2 regions of the Microlunatus elymi genome follow, and region 1 is predicted to be linked to the other one. Evidence: riboswitches for the same ligand, from Rfam matches in the RefSeq annotation. Region 1 holds a riboswitch; the other holds the start of a gene.
The links. A riboswitch is a leader RNA that binds a small molecule or an ion and turns the genes downstream of it on or off. The one in region 1 is predicted to bind thiamine pyrophosphate.
Positions count from the first base shown of each region.

Region 2: it holds a riboswitch for thiamine pyrophosphate, as region 1 does, so the genes downstream of both, FOE78_RS16955 (ECF transporter S component) here and thiM (hydroxyethylthiazole kinase) in region 1, are expected to answer to the same signal.

Region 1 covers NZ_CP041692.1:2,370,336-2,374,745, reverse strand. The annotation lists gene FOE78_RS10710 (ATP-dependent DNA helicase RecG) at 1-329, opposite strand, end outside; gene FOE78_RS10705 (NYN domain-containing protein) at 408-1,463, shown strand; TPP riboswitch at 1,551-1,648, shown strand; gene thiM (hydroxyethylthiazole kinase) at 1,637-2,467, shown strand; gene thiE (thiamine phosphate synthase) at 2,470-3,132, shown strand; gene thiD (bifunctional hydroxymethylpyrimidine kinase/phosphomethylpyrimidine kinase) at 3,135-3,944, shown strand; gene FOE78_RS10685 (TenA family protein) at 3,941-4,410, shown strand, end outside.
Region 2 covers NZ_CP041692.1:3,774,883-3,779,292, forward strand. The annotation lists gene FOE78_RS16950 (ABC transporter ATP-binding protein) at 1-1,048, opposite strand, end outside; gene FOE78_RS16955 (ECF transporter S component) at 1,051-1,686, opposite strand; TPP riboswitch at 1,695-1,796, opposite strand; gene FOE78_RS16960 (DedA family protein) at 1,976-2,779, shown strand; gene murQ (N-acetylmuramic acid 6-phosphate etherase) at 2,910-3,827, opposite strand; gene FOE78_RS16970 (MurR/RpiR family transcriptional regulator) at 4,086-4,410, opposite strand, start outside.

The sequences.
Region 1 (4,410 bases):
GGGGCCCGACCGAAGAAGGCCAGCCCGAGCCGGCCGCGGCCGTCGGTTATCCACGCCTCCAGCCGACCACGCCCGCCGGGCATCGAGTGCTCCTTGGTCCCGGCCACCTCGGCCAGCACCGCGATCTCCTCGCCCTCGCGCAGCCCACTCAGGTCACTCAGCTCGGTGCCCGCCATGTAGCGACGCGGCACATGCTGTAGCAGATCGCCGACGGTGGCGATGCCGAGCTTGCCGAAGGCCTTGGCGGTCTTGTCGCCCACCACGGCCGACAGCCTGGCATGCAGCCGGGCGTACGCCTCGGTACGCCAGCGGGTGACGGTCGCACTCACGGGCGTCAGCCTAACGATGGCCTCCGACAGCTCGCGGTAGGTTCGGGTGACCCCCTACGACCCGGGAGGTCGATCATCGTGCGATCACGCTGTGCCCTGTACGTCGATGCCGGATACCTGTTGGCGGCCGCCGCCACGCGGCTGACCGGTACCTCGCTGAGATCGGGGATCACCGTCGACTATCCGAAGTTGATCAGCAACCTGATCCAACAGGTGGAGACGCAGTCCGGACTGCCGCTGCTGCGGGCCAACTGGTACGACTCCGCGCGCCACGCCCTGCCCGATCCGGAGCAGGAACGGATCGCGATGCTGCCCAGGGTCAAGCTGCGGCTGGGCCGGATCGGCTATGCCGGCGAGCAGAAGGGCGTCGACCTGCGGCTCGGACTCGATCTGATCACCCACGCCCGCAACGGCGCGGTGGAGGTGATGTTCCTGATCTCCGGTGACGACGATCTGAGCGAGGCGGTCGAGGAGGCGCAGCTGCACGGCGTCCAGGTGATCATCGTCGGCGTGCCGGACAGCAACGGTCTGCCGCACGGTGTCAGCCGGCACCTGCGTCGTGCCGCCGACGATCTGGTGCTGCTGGACGCCGAGTTGATCACCTCGGCCATCGGTCGTGCGGTCGCTCCGACCGTTCCGGCGCCGGTGCCGATCGAATCGAATCAGCACAAGAACCACAACGCCCCTTCGCCGGCGCTGCTGGCCGGAGTCCATCGCAGCGACGGCGTCGCGCCGGCGACCGGCACGGCAGCGGTGACCCCGTCGGCACCGGTCGGCGGACGTTCGAGCGCCACGCTGGCCTACCGCACCGACAGCGAGCATCCGCGGCATCCGGACGACGACGGCAAGGACGCGGCGGAGGTGATCGACGGTGTTGCCCGCCGGGTGCTGCACACCTGGCTGAGCAGTGCGACCTCCGACCAGCGGCGGACCCTGCTGGCCGGACGGCCGTCGATCCCCCGCGACATCGACAAGGCGCTGTTGATCGACCTGTCCGACGCTCTCGGCGAGTACGACCTGAGCGACGCACGCCGGTTCGCGTTGCGGGAGCGGTTCTGGCATCAGGTGGCCGAGTCGGACGCCTTCGAGGCGGCCAAGTCCGAACGGGTCGGCGAGGCCGCGACGGGGAGCTGAACGGCGGTAGCCGGAAGCTGAACGGCGGTAGCCGGAAGCTGATCGGCTCCAGCCATCGAGTAGCGTTCGTCGTGTGCCGACGTGGCACACCAGTGGCCGGGGTGCGCGAGGGGTTCGCGCTGAGATCACACCCGCCGAACCTGATCCGGGTCATGCCGGCGAAAGGGAGCCCGATGACATCGTCGCGTCCAGACCTGTCCACCTCGACGGCCACCGACTCGGCCCGTGTCGCTGACGTCGTGACCGCGATGCGGGCCAAGCGACCGCTGGTGCAGGTCATCACCAACTTCGTCTCGATGGACCTGGCGGCGAATCTGCTCAACGCAGCGGGCGCGTCACCGGCGATGGTGCACGATCCGCAGGAGGCGGCCGAGTTCGCCGGGCTGGCCGACGCCGTGGTGGCCAACATCGGCACCCCGTCGCCGCGTTGGGCCGACGGCATGCTCGCGGCGGCGTCGACCGCGCACGACCGCGGCAGCTGCTGGGTGCTGGACCCGGTGGCCGTCGGCGCCACCGGCTACCGCCACGAACTGGCCGGCCGGCTACTGGAACATCGGCCGACCGTGATCCGCGGCAACGCCGGCGAGATCCTTGCCCTGGCAGGGATCTCGGGCGCCAGTCGCGGTGTGGACAGTGCGGCCGGCGTGGACGACGTGGCGGACCGGGCGGCGGCGCTGGCCGCCGAACTCGGCTGCGTGGTGGCCGTCACCGGATCGTCGGATCTGGTCACCGACGGCACCCGAGCGTTGATCATCGACGGCGGCGACCCGCGGGCGCCGATGATCACCGCGCTGGGCTGTGCGGCCACCGCGTTGGTCGCGGCCTGTTGCGCCGCCTGTGACGATCCGCTGTACGGGGCGGCCGGTGCGCTGGCCATGATCACCGCCGGGATCGGACGGGCCGGCGCACGGGCCGACGGTCCGGGCTCGTTGCGCTGGCGACTGCTGGACGAGCTGTCCACCCTGACCGCCGACCAGGTGGCCGCGGTCACGGTGCGTTCGTGATCATGAACCGCTCCTCGGCATCGCTGCGGGACAAGCTCGGCGTCTACCTGGTGACGGCCGAACCCGCCGACGACTCCACCGTCGAGTTGATCATGGCGGCGGTGTCCGGTGGCGTACGTGTCGTCCAGCTGCGGGACAAGAACGGCACCACCGCCGAGCGGGTCGCCCTGCTGCGTACGCTGCAAGATCAACTTCCTCCGGAGGTGATCTTGCTGGTGAACGACGATCTTGCTGCCGCCGTTGCGGTTCCGGGCGTCGGCGTCCACGTCGGACCCGATGACGATCACCCGGCCGAGGTACGCCGCCGGCTGGGCGATCGGGTGTGCATCGGCTGGTCCATCCATGACCTTGATCAACTGCGGGACAAGTCCGCGCTGGCCGCCAGCGACTATGTCGCGGCCAGCCCGGTGTGGCCGACGCCGACCAAGATCGACACCACGGCCCCGTTGGGTCCGGAGGGTGTACGCCGCCTGCGGGCCATGCTCCCGCCGGCGCTGCCGTTGGTCGGCATCGGCGGTATCCATGCCGGCAACGCCGGCTCGGTGATCGAGGCGGGCGCGGACGGCGTCGCGGTGGTGTCGGCGATCTGCGCCGCCGCCGATCCGGCGGGGGCAGCCGCCGACCTGCTGTCGGTGGTTGCCGCGGCCACCGCAACCAGGAGTTGATCATGAACCGTCCGATCATGTTGAGCATCGCCGGCTCCGACCCGTCCGGTGGCGCAGGCATCCAGGCCGACCTGAAGACCGCTACCGCCCTCGGCGTCTACGGCGCCGCAGCGATCACCTCACTGACCGTGCAGAACACGCGCGGGGTGACCGGGATCCATCCGGTGCCGGCCGGCTTCGTCGCCGACCAGATCGTTGCCGTGCTGACAGATCTCGAGGTGGCGGCGATCAAGATCGGCATGCTGGCGACGGCCGAGATCGCAGCCGCGGTGGCCGAGGTGTTGCGGGCCCGTCCAGGTCCGGCGATCGTGCTCGATCCGGTGGTGATCGCCACCTCCGGTGATCGACTGGTGACGCCCGAGGTGACTGCGGTGATCAAGGACGAGTTGTTGACGCTGGCCACCGTGATCACCCCGAATCTGCCCGAGACCGGCACGCTTCTTGATCATGAACCACCGACCACGGTCGCCGAGATGTCGCTTGCAGCACAGGAACTTCGTACCCAGGGCTCTGCCGCGGCTCTGGTCAAGGGCGGCCATCTCGGCCGGTCGGAGACGATCACCGACGTGCTGGCCGACGCCGACGGCGTGATCAACTTCTCCGGCCCGTACGTGCCGACCGCGAACACCCACGGCACCGGCTGCACACTGTCCTCGGCGATCGCCTCCGAGCTGGCGTCCGGGCGTCGGCTGCGACCGGCGGTCGAGGCGGCCAAGAACTATCTGACCGGTGCGTTGCGGGCCGGCGCCGACCGGAGAATCGGTTCGGGTTCCGGACCGGTCGACCATCTGTGGCGGGAGCAGAGCCGATGAGCGTCTCCGCACGGCTCGACCTGATCGACGACGAGCACACGCCGGACGGGTTCTCGGCCACGGCCTGGCAGGCGGTGGCCGGCTGGTTCGCGGCCATCACCGAGCATCCGTTCATCCGCCAACTGGCCGACGGATCGTTGCCGGAGGTGGTGTTCGCCCGCTACCTGCTGGACGACGCGCACTACCTGAAGGGCTATGCATCGGCGCTGGCGTCGTTGTCGGCCCGCTCCGGTGACCCCGAAGCAAGGTTGATGCTGGCGGCATCGGCCGCCTCGGCGATCGAGGCCGAGCGTTCGATGCATCGGCAGTTTCTGCTGCCGCGCAACATCGATCCGGACGCGCCCAGCTCACCGGACCCGAAGGCTGTCGCCGAGCCGTCGCCGACCTGCGTCGGTTACGTCGAGAGCCTGCGGGCAGCCTCGGTGCTGGAACCGCTCGGTGTCGGGATGGCCGCGGTGCTGCCCTG
Region 2 (4,410 bases), 1.4 Mb from region 1:
CCGCCTGCCGGGCGCGCAGGCCGGCCGACAGTTCGGCGGTCGGCGTCACGGCTCCGGTGTGCGGGGCGCTCAGACCGGACAGCATTCCGGCCAACGTCGACTTGCCGGAACCGTTCGCTCCGACCACGGCGGTCACCGAACCGGATCGCACCGTCACCTCGATCGGCTCGGGCAGCAGCGGACCGCCGTCGGTGTAGCGACGGCGAGGTGCCTCGACCCGCAGCAACGGTGTGCCGGTTGCCGGCCTCGTACCGGTCTCCGGCTTCCACGGAAGTTGATCATCGACCCAGACGCCGCCGGCGGCGAGTCGATCATGCTCTGCGGCCAGCACCTGGTCCGGAACCCCGTCGGCGATCACGCCGTCGACCGGGTCGATCACCACGACCCGATCGACCAGCGGCAGCACCGGCCGGATCCGGTGTTCGATGATGATCATGGTTGCCGAGCGATCGGCCGTGCTGCCGGCCAGCGCGGACAGCACCTGCGCGGCGCCGTCCGGATCGAGGTTGGCGGTCGGCTCGTCCAGCAACAGCAGTCGCGGCCGGAGGGCGAGCACACCCGCCAGCACCAGTCGTTGCCGCTCGCCGCCGGACAGTGCCTGGGTGGAGCGATCCAGGGCGTAGTCGAAGCCGACAGCGTGCAGCGCCCGGCGGACTCGGGGCCAGATCTCCGCTCGCGGTACGCCGGCGTTCTCCAGCCCGAACGCGACCTCGTCACCGCAGCGGCTCATCACCAGTTGGCTGTCGGGATCCTGGAAGACGATCCCGGTCCGCGACAGTCCGTGCCCGCCGGAGGCCGGCGTCGGCGCCGCACCGTCGACGCGTACGACCCCCTCGACGTCACCGGTCTCGCGATCGAGCAGCCCGGCGACGACATGCAGCAAGGTCGACTTGCCGGCTCCGGACGGGCCGAGCAGCAGCACCCGCTCTCCGGGCTCGATGCTCAGATCGACGTTGCGGATCGCCCACTGCTGTCGGATCAGGTGCCGATATCCGAAGCCCTGCAGGAGAATCCTGCTCGGACCACGGTCCGGATCGGGTACGGACATGATCATCCGCGGCGGGCCGGCAACGCACCGGAGGACCGCAAGGTGGCGTGCAACGCGATCGTGATCAGACCGCCGATGATCGCGGTGGACACGATCGCGGCGATGCCGTAGCTGATCTGCCATCGGATGGACCAGGTCGGGTAGTACAGGACGTTGTCCAGGATCGCCGGGGCCAGGCCCGCGGTGGCGCCCGCGATGAACGGGTTGATCCTGCGCCACATCCGATAGCGGAAGATCGCATACCCCAGCTCGGCGGCCAGACCCTGCGCCAACCCGTACACGATCGTCATGGCGCCGCTCCAGCCGCCGAAGATCGTCTCCACCAGCGAGCCGATCAGCTCTGCGAGCACGCCGGCACCGGCCTTGCGGGTGATGAACGGAGCGAGCACGCCGGGCACCAGCCAGACCCCGTAGAACAGCGCCCGGGCCGGCGGGAAAGCGGTGAACAGCGGCTCGATCACGCTGTAGAACGCGTTCCAGAAGAAGAAGATCACCCCGAACACGACGCCGATCGCGGCGGTGATCAGGATGTCGCTGGTTCGCCATCGGCCGAACGGTCGATCCTGCCCGGCGCGTGCTTGTTGATCTTGTACGGTCATCGCCTGCTCCTCGGTCGAGGACAGGTAGCGTCGCGTCACCGGCACCACGGTGGTCCCGGTCGACTCCCTTCGCTGGCATTACCCAGATCAGGTCTGAGGGTCTGCGGTTACCCGCACTCTCAGCGCTCTGCGCTCCCCTGTCGTTCTGAACAAATGGTCGTTCTGAACAAATGTTCGTACTGAACTGATGCTTCTTCATGCAGTTGTGGTGGCCCTTCGGGCAGCATCCGAACCTACCACCGTCGGCTCAGCTGCACCCGACGGGTCCTGAGCGGTTGATCCTCGGCAGGAAGCACGAGTACACCCGAGGACAGGTACCGTTGCTCGGGTGTCTGCAGCGGATCCGGAGTTCGACCCCGCGCCTTCGGTCGCGCCCGAACGGGTCGAGGCCGATCCGAACGACCCAACATCCGACACCGACAGCGCCGCCGACGCCGCCGAGGAGCCGCGGCAGAAGGAATGGTGGGAGGACGCCAAACTGCCGTGGAAGGGCAAGCCACGGCGCGAGGACATCCTGTGCTGGATCGGTTTCTCGCTGAGCGGAATCATCGGGCTGATCATGATCCCGCTGCGGCCGGTGCTGCTGGGCAGCGCGCCGCTGGCGCTGGTGGCGATCACCGGCTCCCGATCGGGTCTGGTCACCATCGGCGCGTTGTCGGCCGTCGGCCGCGCAGACTGGTGGTTGGTCGGGCTGATCCTCGGCATCGTCAGCTGCGTGAAGTGGGATCCGCTGTTCTGGTGGGCCGGGAAACTCTGGGGTCACGGGCTGATCGAACTGGTCGCCGGTCGCTCCAAGTGGGCGGCCCGAAACGCCGGCCGGGCCGAAGCGCTGGCACGGCGGTACGGCGTACCGGCGATCCTGCTCGCCTACGTCGTACCGCTGCCCGCGGCGGTGATCTACGCGACGCTCGGGATGGCCGGTATGCGGCTGCGGAAATTCCTGATCGTCGATCTGATCGGCTCGGCGATCATCTGCTCGCTGTGGATGTTCCTCGGCCATCAGCTCGGCCAGTCGGCGGTGAACGTCGTCGACCTGATCGCCCGCTACTCCGGCTACATCTCCATCGGCCTGCTGGTGCTGATCATCGGCCAGGCCGTCTGGCGCGCGAAGCGTCGCGCTGCGCGCGCCTGAATCAATCGCGCTGCGCGCGCCTGAGCAGATCGCGCTGCGCGCGCCTGAGCGAACAGCCGCACCCGATATGTGCCGCCGCTACCGGTATTTCGCGCGCGACAGAGGGTTTTGCGCGCGGCTTGAGCAGGGCTCAGTCGGTGAGGGCGGGGTGCTGTGAGCTCGGCAGGTCGATCGCCACGGCCAGCCGACCCGCAGCCGCCGCGAGTCGTTCCCGGGCGACGTCGGCCGTCTCGCTGCGCCGCAGCATCACCACCGCGGTCTTGACCTCGTAGTCGCACGATTCCAGCGCCCGTCGCGCGGTCGCCTCGTCGGTCTCGGCGATCAACGAGACCAGCCGGGTCGCCCGCATTCGCAGCTTGGCGTTGGTGGCCTGAACGTCGACCATCAGATTGCCGTAGGTGCGACCGGAGCGAACCATCAGCGCGGTCGAGATCATGTTCAGCACCTGCTTCTGGGCGCTGCCCGCCTTCAGCCGGGTCGAGCCGGTGAGCACCTCCGGCCCGGTGTCGACCTCGATCGCGTACGCCGCATGCCGGGACAACTCGGCGCCCGGGTTGCAGGACAGGGAAACGGTCAGCGCACCCAGCGCCCGGGAGCGGTCGAGCGCCCCGATCACGTACGGGGTACGTCCGCTGGCTGCCAGGCCGACCACCACGTCGGCGGGTCCGACTTCGCGCGCGTCGATGTCGCGTGCGCCAGCCACGGTGTCGTCCTCGGCACCCTCGACCGCGTCGACCAGGGCCGTTCGGCCGCCGGCAATCATTCCGACCACCCGCTCGGGATCGGTCTGGAAGGTGGGCGGACACTCCGCCGCGTCAAGGACGCCGAGCCGGCCGGACGTGCCGGCACCGACGTAGATCAGTCGACCGCCGGAGTTGAACAGCGGTTCCGCTGCGGCGATCGCCGAGGCGATCTGCGGCTGTGCGCGCCGGATCGCTTCCGGGACGGCGAAGTCGGCCTCGTTCATGGTCGCGACGATCTGCGTCGGCGTCATCTCGTCCAGCGCGGCCGAGGCGGGATTGACTCGCTCGGTACCGATCGCTTCCATCACCGCACACCTCGCCTCGTCCAGCGGGCTGGGCAGCTGTCATGTTGAGGATGCACCCAGACACGCCCGTCGTTGTCAGTTCTCACCCTGTCATTAAACATGCGATCGGTGCTGAACCGGCCGAAACGCCCAGATGTCGGGTCCCTGGTCCCGCCGCGGACGAAGCTGTGTCTCAGGTCGCTGCCCGCGGTTGATGATCACCTTGGGCGCGGTTGATCACCGCAGTTGATGATCAACTTCGTCGGTGATCAACAGCGATCAGTGCGTGCGACTGCTCAGGTGCCGGCTCTCGACCGCGGCGTAGCTGCTCTCGATCGCCTCCACCGACTCCTCGTAGGAGCGCTGCGCGACACCGGCGAAAATGCAATCCACCAAGGCGAGTTGGGCGATCCGGCTGGACATCGCGCCGGATCGGAAGGCCGCTTCGTGCGCGGCGGTGACCAGCAAGAGATCGCAGTGCTGGCTGATCGGCGAGTGATCGAAATTGGTCACCGCGATGGTGGTGGCACCGTGCCGTCGCGCCACCTTGAGCACGTCGATGGTGTCGGAGGTGGTGCCGCTGTGCGAGAACGCGAGGGCCACG